DNA from 3 places in the Bacillus jepli genome. Region 1 is predicted to be linked to each of the others. Evidence: riboswitches for the same ligand, from Rfam matches in the RefSeq annotation. Region 1 holds a riboswitch; each other region holds the start of a gene.
What was found. Region 1 has a riboswitch for thiamine pyrophosphate ahead of thiM (hydroxyethylthiazole kinase). Riboswitches for the same ligand answer to the same signal wherever they lie in the genome.

Region 1 (10,575 bases):
AAAGAACATCAATTGGTGTGAATGAAAAACTGCTCAGATCAAAACTGAGCAGTTTTTTTGAGCTTGTTTTTCTAAGAATATATCCACCTGTTAATACGTTATTCACTTTCCAATATCTTGTATCTCTTCGGAAGAAAAAACTATTTTCCCTTGTTCTTCTTCTTTTAATTACATTTAGTAAATAATGATTAATTACTAGAGTAATAAATATAGGTAAAAAGCATCATTTTCATTAACATTTTTCTGTTTTCCGCCAAAAATTTTGCTTATATTTACCAAAAGAGGTAAATCTATATTATAATCATCATATAATGTCGAACTATTTTATATATTATAAAACTTTATTACTATTTTGGAAGGTGAGTTATGGAAATTACGAAGCACATTTTGGTTAACCTTTCATTATTAATTATTCTTTCATTTATAGGATTAATCTGGTTTGAACGAAAAAGAAACCTTACCCTTTCAAAATGGGAAGTTTACATCGGATTAGTTGTCCTAATCTTGGTTTGCTTTAAATTTTCCTATCGACCTACCCCTACACACTATTTTGACCTTCGACTGATTCCTGTTTTAATAGGAGGTCTTTATCTAGGGATTGGACCGATTTTATGCTTAACGGTCATTGTAATTAGAGGAATCTACGGCATAAACTTTGGTTTTTATGCGACGATTGCCCTTTACCTCCCTCTAGCCGTCATTTTGTGGAAATTATATCCATGGTTTTGGAAACAGCATTCAATGAAACGTGTATTGGTCTCGGTGCTTATGACATTTGTTTTATCCTTTTTCACCGCTTCAGCACTGCTAGTTTCAAAACCGAATATCAATTTTTACGATGCGTGGTTTGCATATTTAGTCATACCAGCAATTGGTTTAGGCATCCTGTCTTATATAACTGAATTTTATCGAAACAATATTCTTATGCGGCAAACGATTGTAAAATCTGAAAAACTTCATGCCGTCGAACAATTGGGTGCAGCGATTTCTCATGAAATTAGAAATCCTTTAACGGCTGCAATGGGATTTGTACAGTTGTTAATGTCAAATAGCCTCCCCCGCCACAAACAAAAGGAGTACCTATTAATTATTAAAGATGAATTAATATCCGCCGAAAGGGTTATTCAAGATTATTTGACGTTCTCAAAACCTGCGTTAGATACGGTGGAAACTCTTCAAATTAAACGGGAATTGCAACAGGTGATTTCGATTTTGAGGCCCACTGCGAATCAGCACTCCGTTGAAGTGATTACAAATTTTGCATTGATTGGCTCGATTCAAGGAGATCGTCAGAAGTTCCACCAATGTTTTATCAATGTGATGAAAAACGCCATCGAAGCAATGCCCGGTGGTGGACAACTATACATAGAAACACGATATGACAGGCAAAATGTAAGCATTATCATTCGAGATACAGGAATAGGGATGACAAAGGAACAGATTGATAGACTCGGTGAGCCCTATTATTCTACAAAAGGATCAAAAGGAACAGGTCTAGGCATGATGGTTGTCTATGGAATTGTAAAAGCAATGAAAGGAACACTTCGTGTGACAAGCACAGTTGGAGAAGGAACCGAATTTACCTTCCAATTCCCATCTGCCCTTACCTTAAGTGAGCCCCACGACTAATATGTGGGGTTTTTTAATTCACCTTCCATAACCTTTTCTTATCTCATTATATAATCTTTTAATAATATCCTTATGTAAAATTTTCCTATAGAATGAAGGTAGTAAGGGAATGGAGGAAACAGTATGGACATAAAAAATGACGTAAAAAACCAATTTGGTCGAAGCGCTGCATCTTATGTAACAAGTGAAGGTCATCGAAAAGGTGGAGATTTACAAACATTAGTATCGTTGGCAGACACCAAAGGCACGGAACTGGCTCTTGATATTGCTACTGGTGGTGGACATACTGCAAATGCCCTTGCTCCACTTGTCGGGAAGGTCATAGCATTTGACTTAACGCCTGAAATGTTAGCTGCTGCGGAAAAATTCATTAAAGGAAATGGTCATCAGAATGTTGAATTTGTTGAAGGTGATGCTGAAAATCTACCATTCTCTGATCAAACATTTGATATCGTCTCTTGCCGAATTGCACCTCACCATTTTCCTAACATTGCTAGCTTTGTGAGTGAAGTATCACGAGTATTAAAAACAGGTGGTCAGTTCTTGTTAGATGATAATGTTGCTCCTGAAAACGATGAATTTGATGAGTTTTATAATATGGTAGAAAAAAAGCGAGACTATAGTCATTTCCGTGCTTGGAAAAAGAGTGAGTGGTTCCAAATGCTTGAAAATGAAGGATTTGAAATCCAAGAACTCTATCGTTTTGAAAAGACTTTTGAATTTGAGAGCTGGTGTGACCGCATGCATTTGTCAGATTCTGAGAAATCAGAATTAACCGATTATATGCTAAACGCTTCTAGTAAAATCAAACAAAAGTTTCGGATTCAAGTGGAGAATAATACAATCATCTCCTTCCAAGGAGAAGCTGTTGTTTTAAAAGGAACAAAACTTTAGGAATAGAGTGGAGTAATTCCTCCACTCTATTCCTCATGAGGAGGCGTTCGTTTTGTTGATGAATCAAGTGACCAATCTGTTAAAAATTGAACACCCCATTATTCAAGCTCCAATGGCAGGGGGCATTTCAACTTCAGAATTAGTTGCGGCTGTTTCAAATTCCGGAGGCTTAGGTATGATTGGAGCAGGATATATGACGCCAGCTCAAATTCGCGAACAAATTAGAGAAATAAAACGCTTAACCTCAAAGCCTTTCGGAATTAATTTATTTGTTCCGAACGAATTTGACGCTAACGAAGATAAAGTCAAATCAGCTAATCAATTACTCAACCCGATACGAGAAAAATTAAATTTACCTCCAAAGCTTCATGTTGAACTTCCTTCTTTTCACGATGCACGCGAAAAATATGTTGAACAAATCAAAGTTGTGATTGAAGAAAAGGTACCTATTTGTTCTTTTACATTTGGGATTCCTTCCAAAAGTGTGGTCGCGGAATTAAAGGAACATAATATGATGTTAATCGGGACAGCTACGACTGTTAAGGAAGCAATTGAAGTTGAAAAATCAGGAATGGATATGGTGGTTGCTCAAGGTAGTGAAGCTGGCGGACATCGTGGGAGCTTTATGAATGAGGAGAAGGATAACATAGTCGGTTTAATGTCCCTTATCCCACAGATTGCTGATAACGTAAATATTCACGTTATTGCTGCTGGGGGAATAATGGATGGAAGAGGTTTTATGGCTTCCATTTACTTAGGCGCACAGGCTGTTCAAATCGGAACTGCATTTTTAACTTGTATTGAAAGTGGCGCACATCAAGTACATAAGGATGCGATCCTTCATGCTTGCGAAGACGAAACAGTAGTTACGCGTTCATTCTCGGGAAAGCCGGCACGAGGACTCATCAACCCCTTTATTTTAAGCTTGCAGGATTGTGAAAAAGATCTGCCTGAGTTTCCGGTTCAAAATTCACTTACACAGGATATCCGAAAAGCTTCAGGTTCACAAAATAACAAGGACTACATGTCCCTTTGGTCTGGACAAAGTCCACGGTTATCCAAAAATCAAAGTGCTAAAACATTAATAGAATCAATCATGTCTGAAGTGAAAAATACAATAGGAAAGCAGTGAATTTTACGTAAAATCCACTGCTCCATTTATTAGTTCTTTAAGGCATAACAATGATTAAGCGGTCCACTTCCCTTTCCAAGGTCTAGTCCCGCTTCTAAAGCTCCCGTAATATACCGTTTTGCCTCTTGAATACTTGATTTTATATTCAAGCCGCTTGCTAAATTACAAGCGATAGCTGAGGATAGCGTACATCCTGTGCCATGGGAATTTGGATTATCGATACGACCTCCTGGGAACCATGTGAACTCCCCATCACTATATAAGAGATCATCTGCTGTATCCTCAAGATGCCCCCCTTTGATCAAAATCGCACCCTTATACATGTCAGATAATTTTTGAGCCGCCACCTGCATGTCTTCCTTCGAGTGAATATCCATACCACAAAGTGCTTCAGCCTCATGTATATTAGGTGTAATGATCGTAGCAAGTGGAATCAATCTCGTAATGAGCGCATCCATCGCTGATTCACTCAATAGTCTACTACCACTTGTAGAAATCATGACTGGGTCCACGACAATATTTGATGGTTGATATTCTTCTAGCTTTTCCACGATTTTATCGATAATTTCAGGTGAGGACACCATCCCTATTTTTACACTATCCGGAAAAATATCAGTCATAATGCAATCTAACTGTTGGCCAACAAATTCCGGAGTCGAATCAAGCACCCCGTATACTCCTGTTGTATTTTGAGCAGTCAGAGCCGTGATCGCACTCATTGCATACATTTTATGAGCGGTGATTGTTTTAATATCGGCTTGAATTCCTGCTCCGCCACTACAGTCAGAGCCTGCAATCGTCAATACCTTTTTCATGTCAATCTCTCCCTACCATCTCAGTTGAAAGTTTTCGTAATTCTTTTGTTGCTGCGGTGATATCAGGCTGTGCAAAAATTGCGGATACAACAGCCACTCCATCTACCCCACTACCACTCAATTCCAAGATATTGGTTTTCGTAATTCCACCGATTGCAACGATCGGAATCGAAACACTTTGGCAAATTTCTTGGACCGTTTCAAAAGTCATCGGTTTTGCATCCAACTTTGTGTTCGTTGGAAATACAGACCCAATACCAAGATAATCCGCCCCCGCTTTTTCTGCTGCAATGGCTTGTTCTACATTTTGAGCAGAAACTCCAAGAATTTTATCTGGTCCAATCATATCCCTAACTTTTTCAACCGGCATATCCTCTTGCCCTACATGCACTCCATCCGCATCACATGCTAGCGCAACCTCCACATTATCGTTAATAACAAATGGAACATGATAAAAAGCCGTTAACTTTTTTAGTTCAACTGCTTCCTGTAAAAATTCATCATACTCGAGATTTTTTTCTCTGAGTTGAAGGAAGGTAATTCCACCCACTAATGCAGCTTCTACCTGCTCGACTAAAGTCCGATTGCCTGTCCAAGCACGATCGGTTACTGCATATAAAAGCATTGCATTTTTATCGATTTTCAATGTTCATCCCACCTTGTAGTAATCTAAAGTCTAGCTTGCTCATCCAATCAATCAAGTACGTTCTAAATGATGAAGTTCCACCATTTAATTCTTCTACCTTTTGGTGTGCAAGTTCTCCGCAATATCCCATCGCACTCACCGCAGCGGCCGTACTTTTTAAAATTTCCTGAGGATTTGCACCACAATAAGCAGCGACAACGGATGTAAGCATACAACCTGTCCCTGTGATTTTTGACATCAATGGATGCCCATTTCTGATTACATAGGCTTTATCCTTATTGGCCACGATATCAATCGCACCCGTAATAGCGATAACAGCATGTGTTTGCTCACTTACCCTTTTTGCAAACTGAACCATTTCATCGAGGTTTCCTTCATTAATCACATCTTCTGCGGCGGCATCCACACCTTTTGTATACCCACTACCAGCATGAACGGTTTTTATTTCAGAAAGATTCCCTCGGATTACGGAAAACTGTACTTCGTTTAATAGGCGATAGACAGTATTAGTCCTCAGGCTAGATGCACCCGCCCCAACTGGGTCCAAAATTACGGGGTTCCCAACTTTATTAGCAGCTTTTCCTGCTAAAATCATGGATTCAATCGTACGCTCGTTTAATGTACCAATATTGATGACAAGAGCGCTACAAATATTTGTAATATCTGCCACTTCCTTAGGATCATCTGCCATAATTGGTGAACCCCCACAAGCAAGGACCATGTTTGCAACGTCATTTACCGTCACATAGTTAGTAATATTATGTACAAGCGGTGTGCTTTCCCTAACATTTGCTAAAATTTTTTCAAACATCCTTCATCCTCCTATACAAAATAAAAAATGCGGTATACCTAAAATAGATATACCGCATGAACGCACATACTTACACAAATTCCCTACGTTGGCATTATCCAAATCAGGTTACAGGGTCTAAGCTACATTTCGCTTACTCTCAGCCCACATGTGTGAGCTCCCCTACTCATATTTACTTGTCTTTATTATACCATACGAAAAAAATCTGTCATTATTTTAAAATGGGTCATTGCTTTCGTAACAACAATAGTGTACGATACATAGTATAAATTAAATACTGTATGACATATAGTAATAAAAAATGAGGTGGGTGAATGAGTAACTTATTAAACTCATTAATGACAGAGCTTAGAAGAGGAACGTTGACACTAGCGGTATTAAGTCAATTACGAACCCCTCAATATGGATATTCACTTGTTCAATTATTAGAGGGATCCGGAATTGCAATCGACCAAAGTACCTTATATCCCTTGCTACGCCGCCTTGAAAAACAAGAATTGGTGACGAGCAGTTGGGATACATCTGAAAGCAGACCCCGTAAGTACTATGTATTAAGTGAATACGGGCTCGAGATCTTTTTACAGCTAAAAAAGGAATGGATTCAAAATTCAAAAGAGCTATACAGCCTTTTAGAGGGAGAGGAAGATTATGAATCTGATTGATATCTACATTCAGGAGGTTACAAGACGGCTTCCTGAAAAAATGCGTGCCGATATCGCACTTGAACTACGGTCGACCATTGAGGATATGTTGCCTGATGATTATATCGAAGAGGATGTCAAAACCGTGCTCGAAAAATTAGGAAGCCCAGCAAAATTGGCTAATAATTATCGCGACCGGCCCATGCACCTTATTGGTCCACGTTATTTCGACGTGTACGTCAACTTACTAAAAATGATTGTACCGATTGCCGCTGTAGTTGCTCTCATCTCGATATTTGCAGAATATCTTATCGGGTATCAAGGTGATGAAGCTATTATTAATTTGGTTTTAGACACAATAGGCTTCGGGATTGCGAGAATCATTGAGGTTTCGATACAAACATTCTTTTGGTTCACACTTGTGTTCGCCATAATTGAAAGAGTGGATAAAAGTAAAGATGATCAGCCACTAACCACAAGCCTACAAAAATGGACTCCAGATGATTTAAAGAAAATCGCATATATTCCTAAGAAAAAAGCGATTTCAAAACTTGAAGTATTCGGCGCTTTTTTATGGATTTCAATTTGGGTAACCACTTATTTTTATGCGAATCGACTACTAGGTGTTTATGAAGGTGGTGATGGTGGTCTCGAATTTGTAATCCCAGCTTTAAACCATGAGGTTTTGCTTTCTTTTTGGCCAATCGTTCTAGTTGTGATTGGTTTGGAAATAGCATTAGCTCTATATAAACTAATCAAAGGGCAATGGACGAATAGAATGGCAATCTACAATACACTCTTGCAAGTATTTTCGAACATTGTATTCATCATAATCTTCTTAAAACCTACTATCTTAAATCAAGATTTTGTCTTGTATATGACAGATTTATTTGGCATCGATGGTTTTGACTTTAAAACATGGTTCATAGCTCTTGTACTTGTTTCAATCATCGTATCTGCAGCGATCAACATCTTTGACGGAATTCGCAAAGCCAACATCCACTAGGAGCCACGGGGGTCGGGGCCGCAGGGACGGTTCTCCTGGCTCCTTGTTTTATTTAACAAACTACCAATAACTCTTGTGGGATTAGTTGTCCTAATCCTTTTTCAGAATGCATATAGATGAGTAGTAGACATGGAAAAAAGGAGTTTGGTAACCTTGAATAAATTTTTGGCTGCAATTGGCATTGTTTTTATCATATTTGTGACAGGTGTAATTGAAGCAGATGATGTCTTCGAATACAAAAATGCCATTTCTGTTTCTGGACTTTCTTCTGATGAAGAAGTAACAGCAAATTCGGACGAGAAAAACGGAATCGAAGGACTAATCCCTGAATTAGAAATGCAGTTCGTTAAAACGGAAATCGTGAATGGGAATAAAGTAGAAATCTACCGGGAGTATGAGGTTTACCGAAATGAAGCAAACGAAGTGATTAAAAAGGTTCCCACAGATAATTACGAGTACTTGGAATACTGGAGATAGGAGTTTAGCCAAGCTAAACTCCTTTTTCTGAACAACTTTCTACAAATCTAGTAAAAATATGCTTTGAAATCTGATCACCTCTCACCGCCAAGCCTTCCGGATGCCACTGAACACCTAACACAAAGGAATGACCGGTGCTTTCAATGGCCTCAATTATTCCATCTGAAGCAACCCCAGAGACATCGAGTGGATGTGGCACATGGCGGACCGATTGATGGTGGTCCGTATTCACCTTAAACTCGGTAGTCCCAGTAATCGACGCTAGTAAACTACCTTCCTTCGCTTTTACAAAATGGGCAAGATGATACCTAGGAGCTTTTTGAGAATGCTGAAGCAATTGGGTCTCGTGCTGCGAATAAATATCCTGATACATATCCCCTCCAAGGGTGATATTTAAAATCTGAATCCCACGACAAATCGCAAGGATTGGCTTATCCGCGTCAAGCATCTCTTTAATAATGGCCGGTTCCAAATCATCCCGTCCAGGCGAAATCGTCCCAAGCTTTGGATGCGGCTCCTCCCCGAAGAGAAACGGATCAATGTCTCCCCCACCTGTTAAAAGTAGTCCATCTAATTTAGTAACAAGCTGTGAAACATCCTCGTCAATTCCGATTGGCAAAATAACTGGAATGCCACCGGCTTGAATGACGGCTTGAATATAATCATTTGACAGAGTATGTTTTGAATCCAACTCAACATGTGAGGTAACACCGATTATTGGTTTATTCATCTGGACTCCTCCTCATTTTCCACAATTTTGTAGTAGCGATTTGCGTTTTGCGTCGTCACTTTAAAGTATCTCATCCATATATTCAGCTAATGAATAAAGTGTGTTTCCATTCCGACCTGTAGTCGTTTTTGCCGTAACTAATGATTGTAAAATAGCTTCCTCTGTCGCATCAGCCGTTGCTAAAAACGCTTGATCCAAGTCATCTTCATGTACTGCTTCAAATTTCTGCAATGAGCCCTTGTTTTCGTGACTGATTTTATTTGCAGTTGAAAAACCAATGAAAACATCTCCACTACCATTTCCAATAAATGAACCAGTTCTGCTTAGTCCCACTGATGCACGCTTGATGATACGCTTTAATTGACGTGATGTGACGGGTAAATCGGTTGCGATTATGATCATGATTGAGCCTTTGTCGCCATCTGGACTTTTTAAGGGAAGCATAGCTTTAAGCAAGGGTCCAACATGGATTCCATTAAATCGAAACTGATCCATTTCCCCAAAATTCGAGAGCACCAATACGCCTAGAGTATACGTCCCGTGCGGGTATGTAAGAACCCGTGATGACGACCCGATTCCTCCTTTTAATCCAAAACATTTCATACCCATCCCTGCGCCAATGCTGCCCTCTTCAAAGTGGGTATCCGCAGTTTCTATAGCTTCTCTAACATGTTCTACAGTGATGGACTGTTTACGAATATTATTTAAAAACATATCATTACATTCACCGATTACAGAATTCACAGTTCCGGTGGTGTCACCAATTTCTTTATTTTGCGCTAAGCTATAGCCGATGAGATGATTTGCAGCCACCCCCACACTCAGTGTATTTGTTAGCAAAATCGGTGTTTCGATCGTCCCAAGCTCATCAATTTGAAGAGTACCCATCGTCTTACCGAACCCATTCATAGCATATGAAGCAGCAACCACTTTATTGTTAAAAATATTTTGTTCATGAGGGATGATGGCCGTAACTCCGGTTTGGATGTCTCCGTTTGAAATCGTTGAGTGACCAACTTTGACACCTTTTACATCTGTGATTTTATTGAATGGTCCCGTTGGTAAGGTACCTATTTGAATCCCATAATCTCGTAATCTCTTTTGCATGTGTGAAAAACCCTTTCCGATTTAGTATTAGTTATAAGTATAGGATAGATAAGTGAGCTTGAGTATAAAGTTGGAGATATTTGTTTTGGGGTATTGCAACATTTTGCTTAAAACTTTTCCTAATCACCAACTCCTAGCCTTATCCAAATAAACACCCCCTTCACAATCCAATAAGTTGAAATCTTCTGTAAAGGTCCATTAAAATAAAACTATCATACTTACAAATGAGGAGGGGTAACAAAATATGAAAGCGTTTGTACATTATAAAGTTCCCGGAATGGATGGAACTTCCTATTCAGATATCGAAGAAGTAGTACCAAAAGCAGGAGAAGTGAAGGTCAAACTAAAAAGCGCAGGCCTCAATCACCGTGATTTATTTGTTTTACATAGACATAAAGAAACAGAGCCACCTCTTGTAATTGGTTCAGATGGGGCTGGGGTTGTTGAAGAAGTTGGCCCTGGTGTAGACGGTATTAAGGTTGGGGATGAAGTAATCATCAACCCTTCATTAGGCTGGAAAGAAAAAAGTGATGCACCTCCTGAAGGTCACGAGATCCTTGGCTTACCTGACCACGGAACATTTGCCGAAAAAATCACACTTTCAGCGGATAATGTCGGTCCAAAGCCAGCACATTTATCATGGGATGAAGCTGGCGTATTGTCGCTTGCAGCCATGACTGCCTATCG
Region 2 (10,575 bases), 2.9 Mb from region 1:
TCTAGACTATCGCCTAATAATAACGTACGTTTGACCAAATCTATATTTGACTTTCGTCCAACAACGCCTTGACTATATGGATCTGAGTTTCCTATTACGCGGCTTTTATTATCAATTACCTGGATTTCCTGAATATCCTCTGACTCATAGTCTCTTAAAATACTCCGGATATCTTTTTCTAAAGTTGCCGGATCCTCTCGCTCCTTAATCATTTCCTGTTCCATGCTAAACGCTAACATATTGACGCGTTCATTTAACGATACTTTAAAATTTTCTACTAATCGCAACTCCAGTTTCCCAATAAAATACACCCCGATAATTTGCATGGCAATTAAAATGAGTAGCAAATAAATAAGTGCAAATTTAATGTGAATGGACTGAAAAAAACCTAGTCGTCTCATTTTGGGATTTACTCCTGATCAGGATTTCGTAAATAATAGCCAACTCCACGTCTCGTCACAATCCAAGTTGGATGACTCGGGCTGTCTTCAATTTTTTCGCGCAAACGACGGACGGTCACGTCTACTGTTCGTACATCTCCAAAATAGTCATAGCCCCATACTGTTTGTAATAAATGCTCTCTCGTCATGACTTGACCTAAGTGCTTCGCTAAATAATGCAAGAGTTCAAATTCGCGATGAGTTAATTCAATTGTTTCACCACGTTTACTTACTACATAGGCATCAGGATGGATGACAAGTGAACCTACTGTTATTTCACTAGATGTATCCTGGCTTACCGCCTCGGAAATTTGTTGGTGCCTGCGTAGATTTGCTTTTACCCGTGCAAGCAGTTCTCTTGTACTAAACGGCTTTGTGACATAATCGTCAGCACCTAGCTCAAGACCCAATACTTTGTCAATTTCAGAGTCCTTTGCTGTCAACATGACAATTGGCATATCATGTTTTTTTCGTACCTCACGACATACCTCCATACCATCCTTATGGGGTAGCATGATGTCGAGAAGAATAAGGTCAGGCTCTACCTCCTCCACCTTTTCTAAGGCCTCATTACCGTCATAAGCACAAACTACCTTATATCCTTCTTTTTCTAGATTAAATTGCAATATATCTGCAATTGGTTTCTCATCATCAACTACAAGAATTACTTTTTCCATTCGTGATTACTCCTTCACTTTGAAATAATTTACGGTTTCATTTATATAGTTCGAATTGTTCCTTTTATTTTGCACCTTTATCTTTAACTTTAGCAGAAAAAGGGAGGTATATCATTAGTAAGTGTGAAAAAAACGCTGATTTAGGGCATTTGTCCTCTCCTTTTACGCCTTTGTCATTCTTTATACTTATGAAAAAACCTCCAGCATCATGCTGAAGGTTTTAAGTCTGAATTAGTTTAGATATTCTAACGGGTTTTTCAGAGCCCCATTTATATATAATTCAAAATGTAAGTGAGTTCCTGTTGAGTTTCCTGTTGATCCCATTACACCAATTTGTTGACCTCTCGAAACTGTTTGTCCCACACTCACGTGAATGGAAGACATGTGTGCATAAACTGTTTTCATTCCATTGTTATGGTTAATCACAACTTTATTACCGAAGCTTCCATCATAACCAGCTTCTACTACTGTTCCATTGTCAGCTGCCTTAATCGCATAATTGCTTGGTCTTGCAATATCAATTCCTTTATGGAGTTTTCCCCATCTATATCCAACATGACTAGAAATATAACCGCCAACTGTCGGCCATGCAAGCTGACCAGATCCTCGAGATGGAACAACCTTCGTTCCTTTTTCGATAATCTCAGTTACTGGTTCCTTGATAATGGACTCATCAAGCTTATTTGTTTCAGTTGTCACGCCATTGATGATTTTATATTCATAGTGAACAGTCTTTTCACCATCTTGACCTTCTTGGGTTACTTTTCTGTCACCTTTAAACATATTTGAATTTTCATTTACCTTTGTTTCAAACTTAATTGTTTCTTTTTTGTTTTGCTCTTTTTTAACAACAACTGTTAAAAATGGTTTATATGCTGTTACATTTAGCTCTTGTCCGATTTGAAGCAAAGTATCTTCTGTCATCCCTGGGTTTAATGCTAGTAATTCAGCAGTTTTTAAATCATGGTCAACTGCGATAGATCCTAGTACATCTCCCTCTTTGACCTGATACTTTTTCTCCTCTAAAGTTCCCTTTTGAAGCAATGTAACAGTATCAGCAGGGTTATTAACCTGCTCAGGTGAAACTTTTTCGTCTGAAATTGAAACTTTTTCTACAAATGAAACGTCTAATAAACGAGACTGTCCTTCAGCTAATGCTGGTAAAGGCTCTTCTGAGTTTGCTCTAGCTTCAAGTTGCTGCAACTCTTCTTCGTTTACATATTGTAATTTTAATTGTTTAAGAGCTTCATTTGCTTCTTCCTCATTTTTAAGGTATGCAACTGGCTCTCCGTCAACAGTAATAGCTTTAGCTTCCGCTGCAATTTCAAGTTCCGTTTCTAACTTCTTTGCAGTAGTAACATTATTAAAAGTAGGATGAAAAGCTTGTTCTTCTATGATGGATACATTATCTGCGACTAGGTCTAGTTCTTGATATTGGTCCTTTAAAGAATTTACTTTCTGATCAATTACTTTTTCTACGACATTTTTGGAATCAACTGTTCCCACTCTTTGGCCATCTATGTATATGTGATACACGGTTTGAATTTTTGTATCAGCAGATACAGTTCCAAACACAAGTGTTGAAAGTGCAACAGATGTAATGGCAACTCGTTTAAATAAAGTCATGTATGTTCTTGGTGCTTTTTTATTATTATTTTGATTTGACACGGTCTTTCCTCCCTGAACAAAGGTTGCTTGTCCGAAAATTCGTTCCTCTCACCCTGTGAGTTGAAAAGCGTTATCTTACAAAATACGCCAAGACGTATTCGATAGTTCGACAAATCTCTCTATTTTATACTTTATTAATTTACCATAGAATTTGAAAAATAGTATACTAGTTTCCAATATGTAATATAATTGTAGCATTGCTTCCATTTTTTTACACGTTTTTGTAGGATTTTGACATAGACTTGGGTCTTTCCACTTATAGAACTATGCAATTTCTGTCGATTTCCTATTTCTAAAGGCATCCATTTAACATATTTCATAGATAAAATGACATAGATTAAAAAAAGGACGTATCACAATTGTGACACGTCCTTTTTACGCTCCTGGTGGAATACCAGCGTCGTCAAACCTTCGTTCGAGATTGACGAATTTATTATATTCTTTGACGAAAGCCAGCGAAACTGTTCCTACTGGGCCGTTACGTTGCTTTGCAATAATAATTTCAATGATATTCTTATTCTCTGACTCTTTGTCATAATAATCATCACGGTATAAGAAAGCTACAATATCTGCATCCTGCTCAATACTTCCTGATTCACGAATATCTGACATCATTGGACGCTTGTCCTGTCTTTGTTCAACTCCACGGGAAAGCTGGGATAAGGCAATAACCGGAACCTTCAATTCACGAGCTAATGCTTTTAAGGAACGAGAGATTTCAGAAACCTCTTGTTGACGGTTTTCGCCGCTTCTGCCGTTTCCTTGGATCAATTGAAGGTAATCAATCAGAATCATCCCTAATCCACTTTCTTGCTTTAGTCTACGGCATTTTGAGCGAATCTCATTAACACGAATGCCTGGGGTATCATCAATATAAATTCCTGAATTTGATAAGCTTCCCATTGCCATCGTTAGCTTACTCCAATCCTCGGGTGTTAAGGAGCCGGTACGTAGGTTTTGGGCGTTGATGTTTCCTTCTGCGCAAAGCATCCTCATCACTAGCTGCTCAGCCCCCATCTCTAGACTAAAGATGGCGACATTCTCATCAGTCTTTGTTGCTACGTTTTGCGCAATATTAAGAGCGAAGGCTGTCTTACCAACAGATGGACGGGCTGCCACGATAATTAAATCATTTCGTTGGAATCCAGCTGTCATTTTGTCAAGCTCTGTAAATCCTGTTGGAATTCCCGTAATATCGCCTACACGATTATGAAGGGTTTCAATATTGTCATAGGTTTGGACGAGAACATCCTTAATATTTTGGAAAGCACCCGCATTTTTACGGTTTGCCACTTCCATAATATTTTTTTCGGCCTCACTTAATAGAGAATCAACCTCGTCTTCACGTGAATAACCATCCGTTGCAATCGTCGTTGCCGTGCGGATCAATCGGCGCAAAATCGATTTCTCTTCAATGATCTTCGCATAATATTCAATATTGGCTGCGGTTGGAACAGAGCCTGCCAATTCACTTAAATAAGAAACTCCACCAATTTCATCTAAAATCTTGACATCCGCTAACTCAGAAGTAACCGTGACAAGGTCGACCGGTTCACCTTTATCTGAGAGATTTAGCATTGCGTCAAAAATCTTTTGGTGAGATGTCCGATAAAAGTCTTCTGGAATCAATACTTCTGAAGCAAGAGTAAGTGAACTCGGTTCTAGAAAAATGGCGCCTAAAACAGCTTGCTCTGCTTCTATATTTTGCGGAGGAATACGATCAGCAAAAATGTCACTCAACTATTCTCCACTCCCTTTATTTGTATAAATTTTTGTGATTGTTGTCTAGCTCCAGGCACCATCGACTCGAGGTCATAAGCCAATCGCTTCTGAAGGTAAAAGGCACCTTCTGTCAGCGCTCGTCTTATGCTTGTCGTCGATAAATGGGCGCCTTGCGCTTTTCTTATCTATCTATCTATCTATTATACTAATTTCGAAATGAAAAAGCTTGTTATACGAAAAAAATGTGATCCTGTATGTAAACAAAACCACATTTTTCATTCTATCTGTTTTCTATGTTCTTTTTCAATGGAAATTACTGTTCTTTGACATGTACTTTTACAGTTGCTGATACTTCTGGGTGTAATTTTACAGGGACATTAGTATAACCTAATGCTCTAATTCCATCCGGAAGATCAAATTTACGCTTATCAATTTTAATTCCATGTTTTTTCGCAAGCTCATCGGCAATTTGCTTACTAGTTACAGAGCCGAATAGTCTGCCGCCCTCACCCGCTTTTGCTTGTAACTCAACCGTTAAAGCCTCAAGCTTTTCTTTTAGTTGCTTTGATTGTGCTAATTCTTCTGCAGCTTCTTTTGATTCTTTATTTTTCTTTGCCTCTAATGTTTTCATGTTTGCTGGTGTCGCTTCAATCGCAAGGTTTTGCTTAATTAGGAAATTGTGGGCATATCCATCAGATACGTTTTTCACTTCTCCTTTTTTTCCTTTACCTTTTACATCTTTTAAGAAAATGACTTTCATTCCTTTGTACCTCCCTCTAAATACTCATCTATAACTAAAAGTAGCTGTTCTTCTGCTTCTTCGATCGTTGTGTCCGTAAGCTGAGTAGCTGCATTTGTCAAATGGCCACCGCCACCTAAACCTTCCATAATTAACTGGACATTGACCTCTCCTAATGACCGAGCACTGATTCCAACTCTTAAATCATGGCGGATGGAAATCACAAATGAGGCAACTACGTCATTCATCGTTAGCAATGTATCTGCTGCCTGAGCAATCATCACTTGATCGTACGTCTCATTTTCTTTTCCTTTTGCAATCGCAATTCCATTTTTATAAATAAACGCTGATTCAATCAGTTTTGAACGTTTTTTAAACTGATCCATGTTTTCCTTAAGGAATTTCTGAACGAGGACCGTATCCGCACCTTGAGCACGTAAATAGGATGCCGCATCGAATGTTCTTGAGCCTGTTCGAAGCGTAAAGCTCTTTGTATCAACAATAATTCCCGCAAGTAGAGCAGTCGCCTCAAGCATATCGATTTTCTTACGCTTTGGCTGATATTCAAGAAGCTCTGTGACCAATTCTGCTGTAGATGAGGCATATGGTTCCATATATACGAGTAATGGTGATTGTATAAATTCTTCACCGCGACGGTGATGGTCAATGACCACTACTTTATCAATTTTTGATACGAGTTTTTCCTCAATAACAAGCGACGGCTTATGGGTGTCTACAACAACAAGCAGCGTTTCGTTTGTAGCGATTTCAAGAGCTTGTTCTGGTGTAATAAAATAGGACCAGAGTTCTGTATTTTCTTTCACTTCCTCAAGTAGACGTCCTACACCTGAATCAATTTCATTTGGATTTAAAACAATGTACCCTTCTTTATGGTTCATTTGTGCCACTTTTAAAATTCCAATGGAAGCCCCTACTGCATCCATATCAGGGTATTTATGGCCCATTATGATGACTTTATCACTTTCAGAGACAATTTCCTTTAATGCATGTGAAATCACTCGTGCGCGGACCCTGGTCCGTTTTTCCATGGGATTCGTTTTGCCGCCATAAAACTTAACCTTCCCATTCGGAAGTTTAATCGCAACTTGGTCTCCACCACGTCCCAATGCTAGGTCTAAACTTGATTGCGCCGCCGCACCAAGCTCTGGAAGTGTTGGAACGCCTATTCCAATCCCAATACTTAGGGTTAATGCTACGCTATCTTTTGCGGTGTTTTCCCTCACATCATCCAAAATCGTGAATTTTGTTTTTTCAAGATTCGATAGGATCTCTTCATTCAACACGGCGATGAATCGCTCAGATGAAGTCCGCTTTAAAAAGACGCCATGCTCATTCGCCCATTCATTCAATATGGATGTAACTTGGCTATTAAGCGAGCTTTTTCGTTGATCATCCATTCCCTGGGTTACTTCATCATAGTTATCTAAAAAGATAATCCCCAAAACAGTTCGCTCTGCTTCATACAATTGCACAATTTCCATTTGTTCAGTTACATCAAAGAAATAAAGTAAACGTTCTTCTCTCTTTATGATGACCTTGAATTTCTGCTCATTTAATGTAATTGTCTCACTTTCGATCTCTTGTTGAATTAAGGGTACAATCAGTTCCTCAACCTCATAAAGCGATCTTCCTACCAGCGTATCTGCGTCAAGAAAGTTCGATAAATAGGCATTTGCCCACTCAACCTGAAATTCCTCATTATAAAGCAGGATCCCAATCGGCATTTCCATTAACGCTTCTTCGCCAACCTTTTTTAAGCGATACGAAAGGGTTGAGATATAATGCTCCATTTCCTTTTTTAGAATTGAGTTTGCTTTTAATAAAAAATACACAATAAATCCAAGGAGCAGAAAACATGCTAACCCGATCATCCATTTAAAATAAACAAGAATTGCACTAAAAATACTTGTTATCACAAGCAATGCATAAATAGGATAGCGAAATAACTTCCTTTTGTAAAAATCTGGCATGTAATTTTCAGCTCCCTAAAGCTTTGTTTTACTTCTTTCCGCTAATTCGATTTCTCAGTTGAAACCCTATGTCAATTATACCTAAGATTCGAATAATATAAAGGAGAAATGGTGTGAAGATTGTCAGTATAATTGGCACAGCCTTTGTAATTCCTTTTTGATGGCAAAAATAATAAATGAAGGACAGACCTTGAATTATCATAAATAACTGCAGAACAAAAAAGAGATTTAAAAAGGCGGTATACCCAAACGTACCCTTTTCCAATTCAACAAAGCTTAAAAGTAAAATTAGTAAGTAATACCATAAAATACTCTTAGGAAAAGTAATCTCCCGGAAAGGTGGAAATGGATTCATTTTCACTTGAAGTCGGGTAAGCACTGGTTTCATTGCTATTACCGTAACAAAGGCTAGAAGCATCGCAAACAAAACGAACATACTTGGGACGATGTATTGCATCATGTTAATTGACTCTTCAAGTTTTGCAATAGCCTCTTTATTCACTTCGCCCCCTGTTGCCCTCATTATACTCTCAGCCATGGCAAAAGATTCCCGTGAGCTCTCTCGAATCATGTCAAATACATCAATTTGCAGAACTGCTATAGCTGTTACATACAGTAGCACGATTGAGAACAAATACGATAAACAGGAGCCTAGAAAAAGCTCGATACCACTTCTTCCTCGGTTGATCAACTCACCTAGTAAGATTCCTGTTATTCCAAACACAATCGTATGTATAATCCCCAAAACCGAACCTAATAGCCCAGATAATAAAAAGGCAATTAGTAGAAATAGGAATGACTGCTTTACCCGATATTTCACCGTAAACAGAATAAATGGTACTGGCAAAAGGAATAAAAATAAAGCTCCTAATAGTGGGATATATAAAGTAAGAAGTAATAGCACACTATAAAAAGCTAGTAGCATGGCGCCTTCTGTTAAATTTTTTGCGTTTTTCACCTTTTCACCTCAACTTATATGACCCTTTAAAACATGAGCCTATTTTAACAATCACTTTCTATTTTAAAGATTTACTAGAAAGTCTTCAACTTTTGGACCTCCACTGAACATGATGTCTTCAAAGTTTGACATAGAAACCTGTCATTCTTTAGTCGAATATCTCCTGTTATAAAAACTTTTTGTTTTACTTTTCCCTATTTTCTATTATGATAGTAATTAAATGAATAAACGTAACCACAAGGGGAGCAATTTTGCTGAGAGTGAACATTAGAGTTCAGACCCTTCGAACCTGTTAGTTAATGCTAGCGTAGGGATGTGAGAGTTACCTGAGAACTTATACTTTTATTAAAGTTGTTCTCCTTTGGGGTGCGTTTTTTTACAACATACTTCAAGGGGGATTTTTTTATGAGAAACACAAGATTACAGGCAATGATTGAAGCTGCAATTTTTGCAGTATTGGCGTTGGCACTGGACATATTTGTACCATCTATTAAAATCGCAACAATATCCATTTCTTTTGCAATGGTTCCTGTATTTATTATTTCTTTAAGATGGGGATTCAAAACAGGGTTTCTTTCAGGATTAATATGGGGATTATTACAACTTGTATTCGACCCTCAAATTATTCATCCATTACAAGGTTTTATTGAATTTGTAATTGCTTTTCCTTTTATCGGTTTTGCTGGTTTATTTAAAAGTCCGGTTCAAAACATGTTAAATAAAAATAAAAAAGGATTAGCTTTAGTTATGATTGTATTCGCAATATTTGTAGGAAGTGTAGCACGTTACTTCTGGCATTTTCTTGCTGGATTTATATACTGGGGCATGTATGCACCAAAAGGAATGGACCCTGTGTTTTACTCCTTTACATTTAACAGCATTGCAATGCTAGGATCCTTTATTGCATGTTCAATCGTTTTAGTATTACTTATAGTAGCTTCACCTCGTTTTTTCATACAAAAGCAAACAATGTAAGAACCACAGGGACGGTTCTCTTGGTCCCGTCAAAAAATAACCATAAAAAAAGCGATGACCGCATTGACAGTCATCGCTTTTGTTTACTATTCACCAGATACATATGGTAATAATGCCATTTGACGAGCACGTTTAATAGCAACTGTTAATTTACGTTGGTATTTTGCGCTTGTACCAGTTACTCGACGAGGTAAGATTTTACCACGCTCAGAAACGAATTTTTTAAGTAAATCTACTTCTTTGTAATCGATGTGTGTAATTCCATTAGCTGTGAAGTAACACACTTTACGACGCTTTGCACGTCCACCTTTACGTCCGCCTGCCATCTCTTTTTCCTCCTTCCGAATTTCATTTTATAGATTAACTTACAAGTTAGAATGGAAGATCATCGTCTGAAATATCGATGGGTTGTCCATCATTCGCAAATGGATCTTGGTCTACTCTTGTAGGTCCTTGGTTTTGATTTGGGTTCTGACTCTGTCCAAATGGAGAGTATCCACCTTGGCCACCGCCTTGGCTTCCACCCTGGTTGCCACCGTAGCCACCTTGATTACCACCATAGCCTCCGCCATTATTGCCACCAAAGTTACCTCCACCGCTGCGCTGTTGGTCATTTGCATTTCGAGGTTCAAGGAATTGAACACTTTCTGCTACAACCTCAGTAACATATACGCGTTTGCCATCTTGACCTTCATAATTTCTCGTTTGAAGACGACCATCAACGCCTGCTAAACTTCCCTTTTTCAGAAAGTTCGCCACGTTTTCAGCGGGTCGGCGCCATACAACGCAATTAATGAAGTCAGCTTCACGTTCGCCTGACTGATTCGTAAATGTTCGATTTACTGCGAGTGTGAAGGTTGCAACTGCAACTCCACTTGGGGTATACCGTAATTCCGGATCCTTTGTAAGTCTCCCAACGAGAACTACGCGATTCATCATCAGAACCATCTCCTTAACAGGATATTGAAACAGAGTCTATACTCTAAAATATTCTTATTCTTATTCTTCTTCTTTAACAACGATATGACGGATAATGTCTTCACTGATCTTCGCTAAACGATCGAATTCGCTAACAGCTTCAGCGTTAGACACTACGTTAAGAATCATGTAATAACCATCGCGGAAATCATTGATTTCATAAGCTAAACGGCGCTTACCCCATTCTTTTACGTTTGTAATCTCCGCACCATTGTCAGTTAAAACGCCATTAAAACGCTCAACTAAAGCCTTTTTCGCTTCATCATCAATGTTTGGACGGATGATATACATAACTTCGTATTTTCTCATCACGTTACACCTCCTTTTGGACTAACGGCTCTTTATCTAAAAAGAGCAAGGAGCAATTTTTTCAATTACTCACAGAAAAATATTATATCACATGAATAAATTGTAGGCAAGAAATGTT
Region 3 (10,575 bases), 580 kb from region 1:
AAAAGATAGACTATAAAGTCCTACAGCAAATTGGGAAAAATGAAGATTGGCTATTGCAAAAACTCCAAACAACCTCTAAGAATGTAACACTCAACGAAATTTTACTTGGAACAATATTTCTATATCAATAGAGAAACTTTGCATTCAAAATACTTCCTTTCCAAATTGGTCATACTAACCAAATGAACATTTTTGTATATTGGAGGACATTGGTTTGGAACATTCATGGCTCTCTCTAATTCCTTTTTTAATTGTAATCGGCATGGCGATTTGGTTAAAGGATATTCTACCTGGACTTGTTCTAGGATTATTAGTTGGTTCGATTCTTGTTACATCTGATTTATTAGCTGGAACACAGCAAGCAATAACTTATATCGTGACCACGTTATCAGACCCAACCAATATTAAAATCGTAAGCTTTTTATATGTGTTCGGTGGTTTAGTTGGGATGATGAATATCGCCGGAGGTATTAAAGGATTTACAGAATGGATTGGGGAGAAAATTAAAACTGAGCGAGGCTTGCTCGGGTTAATTTGGCTCACACTCCCTTTTACTTTTATGATGCCAATGTTTCGGATTATGATGGTTGGCCCTATTATTAAACAACTCATCAAAAAAATGAACCTACCAAAACAGAAGGTCGGTATGACATTAGATATTTCAACCGAATCGGTAATTGTACTTTTACCAGTTGCAACGGCGTTTGTTGGCTTTATGGTTTCACTTGTTGAAGGTGGTATCAAAGGACTTGATTTAGGTATGACTGCTTATGAAGTTTTCCTGCTTAGTATCCTGTTTAATTTTTATGCAATCGTGATGCTTCTTATTGGAATTATTCAAACATTATGGCCTTCCAAAACAAAATCAAGTTCTGAAAAAAATCAGGACGAAGAAGAAAATGAGCACGAATTTCACCGAATGGGGATAAAAAGAGAGTTATCCCTTGTAAAGGCTCAGCCTTGGCATTTAATTGTCCCGGTCTTTCTATTATTAGGACTATCGCTTTACCTTTTATGGGAGGACGGCAAATCACTCGGTGCTCAAACGGTTTTTGAAGCATTTTCGATGGCTGACGCGACTTTTGTGATGCTGTTGGCTGTGTTCATCACCCTCATTTTTACATTTGTCTTTTATGTGTTTCGAAAGCAGAAATTACATGAAATCATGTATCATTTTTACGATGGTGGCAATCAAATGATGCAGGCAATTAGCCTTCTTATCTTAATATGGGCCATAACTTTATCAGCCGAAGATCTCGGATTTTCAACATTTATTAGTTCAACTTTAGGTTCATTTCTACCTGGATTTTTAACTCCTGCAACGATTTTTATAATAGGCTCTGTTGTCGGCTATTTTATTGGATCCTCATGGGGAACATGGGGGTTATTTATGCCGCTTGGGATTGCGCTAGCTTTATCAACAGGCGCCTCAATCCCATTAACCGTGGGAGCTGTATTTGCGAGTGGAGCATTTGGAGCATTGACATCCCCACTTGGTGATACAACTATTACAACAGCATCGATTTTAGATCTAGACCTAGTTGATTATGCTCAATACAAATTAAAAGTTTCAGCGATTGGTGGGATACTTGCAACAGTTCTATATATCATAGGTGGTTTAATGATTTAAAAAAGACTAAACGCTAACTGTTTAGTCTTTTTCCGATGTTAAAGATTTCGTTCTTGATATGTTTTAAAGGCAGGGCTTTTTAATACGATGCCAACGATAATAAACCCAAAGATAGATCCTGCAATTGAGCTAAAAATGAACGCGGGCACGAACCCAAAAAGCGCTGCATCCTGACCAAGTATGAGTGTGGCGATTGGATAACAAGCCATCGCTCCTAATAATCCGGTTCCGATAATTTCACCGGTCATTGCCATAGAAGCTTTCTTTGTTTTTGAATATAAAAAGGCTGCTAAAAACGCACCAATCATACTTCCTGGAAAGGCAAATAATGAACCTGTCCCTAGCATGTTTCGAAGTAATGATACTGAAAAAGCTTGAAGTACTGCGTATGCTGGACCCAAAATGACTGCCGACAGTACATTAATAAAATGTTGCATTGGAAACACTTTTGTAAATCCGATTGGTATTGCAAACAAATGGCTTGTAACTGTTCCTATTGCGACAAACATCGCTGTAATTGTCATTTTTAATGTTTTATTCACTGTTAATCCTCCTTTTGAAATTTAGTCCATTACTAATCCGCCATCAACGACTAGGTTCTGTCCAGTTACACCTTTACTCCAAGGTGATGCAAAGAAAAGAACCGCATTCGCAACATCCTCTGGTGTCGTGACTTTTTGAAGAGGTGTTGAATTCTTAATTATTTGGAAAACCTCTTCAGAAGTTGCCGAACTTGCATCTGTTGTTTGAAGTAGACCTCCTGATATCATGTTAACGTTAATGCCATAAGCCCCAAGGTCTTTTGCCATGTTTCGAGTAAATCCTAAAAGTGCTGCCTTACTAGTGTTGTAATCATGATAGGCAACGACAGGGTTTTGAAAGAGATTTGTACCAATAGTCACGATTCGACCAAAACCTAATTCCTTCATGTCAGTAATTGCAGCTTGAGTTGTATGTAAAGCCCCTCGGATTGCTCCTTCGAGCTGTGCGTGATAATCTGCCCATGATATCTCTTCAGCGTTTTTTCTTGCAATGGGATCAAAACGGAAATTTATTAAAGCGTTATTAACAACTGTTGTTATAGGTTGATCAAAATGCTTTTTCGATTCAATAAATAAGTTCTTTACCTGCTCACGATTTCTCACATCAGCTTGAATTGCAATTGCGTTTTCACCAATTTCTTCTTTTAGAGAATGAGCTTTTGCTTCACTTTTGAAGTAATTGATAACCACTTTCGCTCCTTCATTTGCAAATGCTTTTACAATTTCCTTTCCTAGTCCACGTGCACCACCGGTAACAAGAACAACCTGATTTTGTAATTTCATTCTAGTAGCCTCCTAATAAAGTATGATAAGAAATACGCAAAAAGCCAGATCCACATATATGGACCTGGCTTAGGTAGCAAGAAAAGATGGAAGTTTTCCACTCTACTTTCCTCCGCCGGTATTACCCGGATCAGGTCCAAAGGGTTAAAAAACGTCCGTTTTTCTCTCAGCCCAGTCGGGCACCCCTAGTAGTTTGCGAATATTCTTTCTATAAGCATAGTATGTTCAGACAAAAATGTAAAGGTAATTGATCGCTAGCCTTTAAATATATTTACTCCCCTCTCTAATGCTTAATTTCGCCAGTGTGGTTTCATTAATAAATTCACGAACTGAATCTGGGTTAGTTTTTGAGTATTCCCTTAATGCCCAACCGATTGCCTTTTGGATGAAAAATTCCTTACTATCTGCATTAGCTCTTATGTATTTGTATAGGTATGTTTCATTTGTTTCTAGTTTGTATTTTAATTGAAATAATATCGATGAACGTTTTAGCCATATGTTGTCACTGAATGTCCATTTTTCGATTTTATCCTCAATTATGCTGGGTGTTTCTTTTGCGATTTTTCCAATAAGATGTGGGGCAAGAATATCTACCGTGTCCCACCAAGATTTGGTGATAATGAGATTCTCTATAAATAGTAAATGGCTGCTATTTATTTTCTTTAGAGACTTAACTAAATAGTCTAATGCTGCATATTGATATTCGCGTTCTTCTTTCATCCACAATTGTTTGACAAGCTTAAGATTAATTTCTTGTTGTAAAATACCTGTTTCTTTATAAAAATCACGCATTAATTGTCTTCTTAACGGTGCTTTTATTCCAAGGAATGGGAACAGGTTTTTCATATATTTCTTCATTGGTTCTGCATTTTCTTCATTTCGATTCGTTTCAAATAATTCAACAAGATCATTTAATTCGTTCATAACATGCTCCTTTATTACGTTTCCTTTATTGTACGTTATTGCCTTTTATAAGCAAAATAAAAATACCATCTTTTCTATGTAAGAATACGCACGAAAAGATAGTATTTAGAGGAAACTACTGCATCTTTATAGGTGTAACAACAGCAAATAAGTTTTCTGTTGGAGTGTTAAGGTTTACTTCGATTACCTTGTAGCCTTCTTTGTCCTTGTAATCATTTGAAACTGGTGTTTTAATCTCGTTGCTCATCTTCGTACTTCCCTTCTAACAGTTTTCTCACACAATAAGTAGTATATGAAGGGGAAATGAAAACGTGCTTATTTTCAAAAAAAATTCAAGTTTATTAATAAGTTTGTCCATCTAGCCGTTCTCAAAAGTAGATTTCTTCTATATATATTGTATAAGTAGAATAAAAAATGAAAGGTGGTTCCCACTTTGATTGAGAATTCATTTTATAGCCAAGAGTTCCACGGTCCTTTTGAACTTCATAATTTAGGAGATTTCACACTAGAAGAAGGTGGAATGATTCCAAACTGTCAGCTTGCCTATTCGACATTCGGTGAACTAAACGAAGCAAAGGATAATGCGATTGTTCTCCCTACTTGGTTTTCAGGTACAAACAAGGCCTATGAGCCATATATAGGAGAAGGAAGAGCTCTAGATCCTAGTAAATACTTTATTGTTATTATCAACCAAATTGGAAATGGACTATCAAGTTCCCCGCATAACAGTCCCGCTCCTATTAGTTTGGTAAACTTTCCGAAGGTCAGAATTAGCGATGATGTACGTGCTCAACATCAATTCCTTACTGAAAAGTACGGTATTGAAGAAATTGCTTTAGTTGTAGGCGGATCAATGGGAGCCCAACAGACATATGAATGGGCTGTGAGATATCCGGATATGGTCAAGCGTGCTGCACCGATTGCTGGGACTGCCAAAAATACGACACACGATTTCATCTTTACAGAAACTTTAATAGATGCCATAACTTCAGATCCAGGCTGGAAAAACGGAAACTACCAGTCTTGTACAGAAGTAGTCGAAGGATTAAATAGACATGCAAAAATATGGGCCGTTATGGGGCTTAGCACAGAATTTTACAAACAAGAACAATGGCGCCTATTTGGGGTCAATTCTGTCAACGAATTCGTTTACGACTTTTTACAGCCTCTTTTTGCGGCAATGGATCCAAATGCGTTACTAACGATGGCATGGAAATGGCAACGTGGGGATGTAAGTCGAATGACAAACGGAAATCTCGAAGAGGCGCTTGGAAGAATTAAAGCAAAAACCTTTGTTATGCCGATTGATGAGGACATGTTCTTCCCTCCACGAGACTGTGAAGGCGAACAAAAAATGATTCCAAACAGTGAGCTTCGATTAATCAAAAGTATATGCGGTCATTTTGGCTTATTCGGTGTAGAAGGTCCAGCCTACTTTGATCAGATTGACAAACATCTTAAAGAACTATTAGCCACACAGGTATAAAATAACATACTAATAAAATTGAGCCATCGATCGAGATGGCTTTTTTTGTATGGTTAATATGTGTAAAAAGAAGCTCAAAAAGCCATATTAGTAAAATAATACATGAGAAAGGAAGGGAATCTATGAAGAAAGAAGAACATGTAAAGAACCAGGTTCTTTATATCACAAACCCTGCTTATGATGCTTTGCATTCAGAAAATCTTCTTGAGGAAAATGATGAGGAAAATCATCGCGAACATACCGTTCAAAGTGATTTAGAGGAATAAATTGAAAAAGGAGGACAATGGTCATTGTTCTCCTTTAGTCAATATTAGTCGAGTGGTGTAATTTCTACATTTAAGACTCCAACACTTGGTGATGCACCCAAAGCTTCAAATGCTTTACGATGAAGGTTAATTCGATTTGCTGGGTATTTCTTCACCTGATCAACTACTGTTACAATTACATCTTGATTTGGAACAAAGGATACATTTCGGATCCGTAAACGTTGACCACATTTAAAAGGGCTATTTTCTCCTACCGCTACAGTCATGTTGTGGTCATAGGACCATCCCATTTCACATTTTGTTGGTGTACCGCCCCAAGTCCAAGTTGCTTTTCCTAAAATCGTATCGGGATTTCGATTCCAATCCCACCCATAGTAAGGTGCCGAGTACTGCGGCACATACTGGTGATAATAATTATTATCATACATGTTCCGCGGTTCTAAGTATCCGTGACAATAAGGGCAGTAATAACCAGACGTAGGTCTTATCATCTCTCTCCTTCTCCTTTAAAAACCAATTTTCTAATTACTTCGTCTACTTAAATGTATGTAATACGACTAGTATTGGTTCCTATTGGAGAGTTCTACTTAGGTCTTTGCGGACATGGAAATTCTTTATTTATGATCCTGAATGTGAAATAAATTGAGCAAGTCTGATTTATTCGTCACTAAATCTTCTAACGTATACCCATTCAATACATTTATGAAAGCCTGTAATGCTTCATTTAATGCATGTTTTAGTTTACAAGATGGTGAAATGGAGCAATAGCCTCCTCCCTCTTTAAAGCAATCCACAATATTGAAGTCGTCCTCGGTATTCGACACTACCTCCCCAATATTAATATCTTTTGGATGCTTCGCGAGCCTAAAGCCTCCATTACGTCCACGAATGGTTTTGATGTATTCTAGCTTCCCTAAATGGTGAATGATCTTCATTAAATGGTTTTTTGATATATTATAAGCTTCTGCAATTTCTTGAATTGTACACAATTCTTCTTCATTTTTTATAGCCAAATACATTAATACACGTAAAGAATAATCCGTATAATTTGTTAACCTCATTGGAAAAACTCCTTATATTGATGAGTTCTAACTAAGTATAGCACGAAAGTCCTGCTTTTACTGTAAATGTGACAACTTTTCAAAAGATGTATTCAAAAGGTATCTTTTATTTACACTGTCGTTATATTATAAACATGTATTTTAAATATTTGTTTTAGAAAGGACGTCTTTTAATGCTTAGTCAACAAACAATTGAAATCGTAAAAAGCACAGTTCCAGTACTTGAAAAATACGGTAAAGATATTACATCTCACTTTTACAAACGTATGTTTAAAAATAACCCAGAATTATTAAATATTTTCAACCATGCAAATCAAAGACAAGGTCGCCAGCAAACAGCTTTAGCAAACGCAGTTTATGCTGCAGCTGCTCATATTGATAACTTAGGAGCTATTCTTCCTGTTGTTAAACAAATCGCTCAAAAACACCGCGCATTAGGAATCCAACCTGAACATTATCCAATCGTTGGTGAAAACCTACTTGGTGCAATTAAAGAAGTATTAGGAGATGCTGCAACAGATGAAATCATCAACGCTTGGGCTGAAGCTTACGGAGCAATTGCAGATGCGTTCATCGGCGTGGAAAAAGAAATGTATAAGGAAGCAAAGGAACAGCCTGGAGGTTGGGAAGGATTCAAAAACTTTGTTGTAGACCGTAAAGTGAAGGAAAGTGAAGTTATTACTTCCTTCTATTTAAAGCCTGAGGATGGAAAAGAAATTGCTTCGTATCAAGCTGGTCAATATTTAACTGTTAAAGTTCAGCCAGAAGGTGATGAATATACACATATCCGCCACTATAGCCTTTCAGATGCACCAGGAAAAGACTATTACAGAATTAGTGTCAAACGCGAAGAACATGGTGTCGTTTCAAATTACTTACATCAAGTAATTAATGAAGGTGATGTAATCACTGTAAGTGCTCCAGCTGGTGATTTCGTTCTTGAAGCAAAAGAAACTCCTGCCATTTTATTAAGTGGTGGTGTTGGATTAACACCAATGGTCAGCATGTTAAATACAATTGTAGAGCAACAGCCAGAACGTGAAGTTATGTTCATCCATGGTGCACTTAATAGTGAGGTTCACGCATTAAAAGATGAGGTTGCAGAACTTGCAGCAAAACATGAGAATGTGAAGAATTTCGTTGCTTATTCTGCCCCTACTGACCAAGATCGTCAAGACATGAATTTTGATAAAGAAGGCTTCATTGACCTTGATTGGTTAAAAGCAACTGTTGGTACAACAGAAGCCGACTTCTATTTCTGTGGCCCAGTACCATTTATGAAAATGATATACCGCTCATTAAAGGATTGGGGAGTTGCATCTGAAAATATTCATTTCGAATTTTTCGGTCCTGCTAGTGAATTAGAGGAATCCGCAGAAGCAGTAACTGCATAAAACTAATATTCTTATATAGACTCTCAGTTTCTATGATGAAATTGAGGGTTTTTTTAATTAGAAAAAGCCACCTAGCTTTTACTAGGTGGCTTTTACGATTATGACAAGGATTCAGTTTTTATCTTTTTCTTCTTTTCCTCAGGAATGAGCAAGTTGAGAATCAATACTGCGATTGCTCCCACAGCTGTACCAGAAGATAGAATATAGTTAGCAAAATCAGGAACACTGTATAGAATCTCTTTTGGTAATACGATTGTTCCAACCGTTAAGAGAATAGGAACGCCGATTACAATCATATTACGGTCGTCAATTGTAACATGTTGAATAACTTTTAAACCGTTCATTACAATTGCAACACAAACAACTCCAAAAATACCCTGGATAACAGGCTGAGGAATACAAGTAATTATTGCAGAGAGTTTTGGAATAAGCCCTAAGAAAATTAAAATAACCCCTGCAGCAATAATCGCCATACGGCTAGCAACACCAGTAATTGCGATTATACCAGCATTTGACGAATAACCTGTCACTGGTGTTCCACCAACTAAAGAACCTACAAAACAACCAATCCCTTCACCTACAGAACCACGATTCAAACGTTTGTCATCTAACTCTTCACCAGTTACTGTTGATACAACAAACCAAGTCCCAGTTGTTTCAATCAAAATAATCATATAGATAAATACCATTGTTAATATGGCTTGAAGATCAAAAATAGGTTGTCCAAATGGGAAGAAGCTTGGTAATGAAATCCACTTTGCTTCCTTAACAACTGAAAAATCTACTGTACCAAAGAACGACGCTGTGATAGTTCCAACTAGAATCGCCAAAATAACGGATACTAAACGGAAAAATGTTCCATACCCCGATTTTTTACGACCAAGTAACATAAAAATCAATAAAACTCCTGCTGAAACAGCAGCGATAATCACATTATGTCCAACATTTCCTGGAGAGGTGTAAATGCTATTAAATGCACTCGGCATTAATGAAATTCCAACTATGACAATTACAGTACCCCCTACTAGTGGAGGAATAATTTTTCTCACTGTTTTTGCAAAAACTTTTAGTGGGTATCCTAGGATTGCAATTAATAAAGCCCCTGGTATTAAACTCCCGAATACAGCTCCTAGTCCTAGCTTTCCACCGATAGCTGCAAGGGCACCGATTGGCACATAGGATGGACCTTGAACAACAGGTAATTTTAAACCACCAATTGTTTGAATAAGTGTGGCGATACCAGCTGCAAGAAAACACATTTGAATAAAGTAAGTTGTATTCATTGTGTTCAACGCTAGAAGCCCCGCAATAATAATTGGAGCAATATATAGATCCATTGCTAGAACGTGTTGAAAACCTAGTAAAAGCGATTTACCAACACTAATTTTGTCATTGACTCCGACGGCTAAGTTCGGACTTTGTGAATTCTGGTCCACTTTTCTTCCCCCATTTTATAAAATTAGTAAACTTAAATAATATTTTTTCAGAGTATAAACTCCTGTAGCCAATGGAATACAGCATGAATGTGTGAAATAACACTATTAACATGTTGTATAGCATATTTGCATTATAAAAAAGGTTTTTAAAAATGTAAATACTAAATACGAATATTTTATTTTATTAATTTATTAATGTTCGGTTTTCGTTGACTTTAATCATTTATCTATATAAAATGGAATGAGGAATTACACAAAACAAGGAGGATTGGTCATGTTAGTTGAAGACCAAGTATTAAGAGATCAATGGGTTGTTGCAGCAAAAGCTAAAGATATTAAAGAAGAACCACAACAAGTGATCGTACTAGGTGAAAGAATTGTTTTATTTAGAACAGAAGAAGGTATTCATGCTTTTAAAGACCTTTGTATACACCGCGGTGCAGCTCTTTCATTAGGATGTGTAAAAGACGGGCAGCTCGTTTGTCCATACCATGGCTGGGAATATAACTCTGAAGGAGATTGTACAAAGATTCCTCAATTGCCTGAAGGAAGAAAGATTCCATTAAAAGCAAAGGCAATTAAGTATTCTTGCCGTGAAGAATATGGCTATGTATGGGTGAATTTAAATAATAATAATCCTAGAATGTTTACTTATCGCCCGTTTGTTGATGAAAGCTACCATAATGTTTTATGGGGACAAACGGAAATTAATGCGAACCCACCAAGAGTTGTCGAGAACTTCCTTGATGTAGGTCATCTTGCTTTTGTTCATGAAGGATTTCTAGGTGTACAAGAGAAACCTGTAATCAGTGATTATAATGTTCACCAAGATAAAGAGCGTATCTATTCTGATGAAATCGCAATCTTCCAACCAGATCCAGATGGTACTGGAGTTGCTAAGGATGTATATTATACGTATGAAATTTTCAATCCTCTCGTTGTTCAATTTACGAAGAGAGACCCTGATAATGATAATAAAATGTCAATTGTGCTAATGATTCAACCTGTAACAGAAGGAAAATCAATTGCACATGGTATTATTTCCTTTAACTA

Region 2: it holds a riboswitch for thiamine pyrophosphate, as region 1 does, so the genes downstream of both, thiT (energy-coupled thiamine transporter ThiT) here and thiM (hydroxyethylthiazole kinase) in region 1, are expected to answer to the same signal.
Region 3: it holds a riboswitch for thiamine pyrophosphate, as region 1 does, so the genes downstream of both, ABC371_RS17540 (3-oxoacyl-ACP reductase) here and thiM (hydroxyethylthiazole kinase) in region 1, are expected to answer to the same signal.

What each region holds. Positions count from the first base shown of each region.
Region 1 covers NZ_JBDFMO010000001.1:3,996,379-4,006,953, forward strand. The annotation lists gene trhO (oxygen-dependent tRNA uridine(34) hydroxylase TrhO) at 1-21, shown strand, start outside; gene ABC371_RS20420 (ATP-binding protein) at 367-1,629, shown strand; gene ABC371_RS20425 (class I SAM-dependent methyltransferase) at 1,753-2,523, shown strand; gene ABC371_RS20430 (NAD(P)H-dependent flavin oxidoreductase) at 2,576-3,655, shown strand; gene thiD (bifunctional hydroxymethylpyrimidine kinase/phosphomethylpyrimidine kinase) at 3,685-4,470, opposite strand; gene thiE (thiamine phosphate synthase) at 4,472-5,116, opposite strand; gene thiM (hydroxyethylthiazole kinase) at 5,103-5,927, opposite strand; TPP riboswitch at 5,991-6,101, opposite strand; gene ABC371_RS20450 (PadR family transcriptional regulator) at 6,242-6,589, shown strand; gene ABC371_RS20455 (HAAS signaling domain-containing protein) at 6,576-7,574, shown strand; gene ABC371_RS20460 (hypothetical protein) at 7,728-8,051, shown strand; gene ABC371_RS20465 (gamma-glutamyl-gamma-aminobutyrate hydrolase family protein) at 8,065-8,781, opposite strand; gene ABC371_RS20470 (DmpA family aminopeptidase) at 8,842-9,888, opposite strand; gene ABC371_RS20475 (zinc-binding dehydrogenase) at 10,133-10,575, shown strand, end outside.
Region 2 covers NZ_JBDFMO010000001.1:1,085,245-1,095,819, reverse strand. The annotation lists gene walK (cell wall metabolism sensor histidine kinase WalK) at 1-401, opposite strand, end outside; gene yycF (response regulator YycF) at 410-1,117, opposite strand; gene ABC371_RS05645 (peptidoglycan DD-metalloendopeptidase family protein) at 1,349-2,785, opposite strand; gene dnaB (replicative DNA helicase) at 3,161-4,525, opposite strand; gene rplI (50S ribosomal protein L9) at 4,821-5,267, opposite strand; gene ABC371_RS05630 (DHH family phosphoesterase) at 5,264-7,237, opposite strand; gene ABC371_RS05625 (YybS family protein) at 7,266-8,195, opposite strand; TPP riboswitch at 8,425-8,526, shown strand; gene thiT (energy-coupled thiamine transporter ThiT) at 8,601-9,170, shown strand; gene rpsR (30S ribosomal protein S18) at 9,257-9,496, opposite strand; gene ssb (single-stranded DNA-binding protein) at 9,543-10,109, opposite strand; gene rpsF (30S ribosomal protein S6) at 10,170-10,457, opposite strand.
Region 3 covers NZ_JBDFMO010000001.1:3,415,641-3,426,215, reverse strand. The annotation lists gene ABC371_RS17555 (DUF421 domain-containing protein) at 1-131, shown strand, start outside; gene ABC371_RS17550 (Na+/H+ antiporter NhaC family protein) at 215-1,630, shown strand; gene thiW (energy coupling factor transporter S component ThiW) at 1,669-2,172, opposite strand; gene ABC371_RS17540 (3-oxoacyl-ACP reductase) at 2,194-2,955, opposite strand; TPP riboswitch at 3,046-3,152, opposite strand; gene ABC371_RS17535 (DNA alkylation repair protein) at 3,217-3,879, opposite strand; gene ABC371_RS17530 (hypothetical protein) at 3,995-4,126, opposite strand; gene ABC371_RS17525 (alpha/beta fold hydrolase) at 4,313-5,365, shown strand; gene ABC371_RS17520 (hypothetical protein) at 5,488-5,631, shown strand; gene ABC371_RS17515 (RlpA-like double-psi beta-barrel domain-containing protein) at 5,676-6,122, opposite strand; gene ABC371_RS17510 (RrF2 family transcriptional regulator) at 6,246-6,692, opposite strand; gene hmpA (NO-inducible flavohemoprotein) at 6,866-8,086, shown strand; gene ABC371_RS17500 (uracil-xanthine permease family protein) at 8,185-9,522, opposite strand; gene ABC371_RS17495 (Rieske 2Fe-2S domain-containing protein) at 9,797-10,575, shown strand, end outside.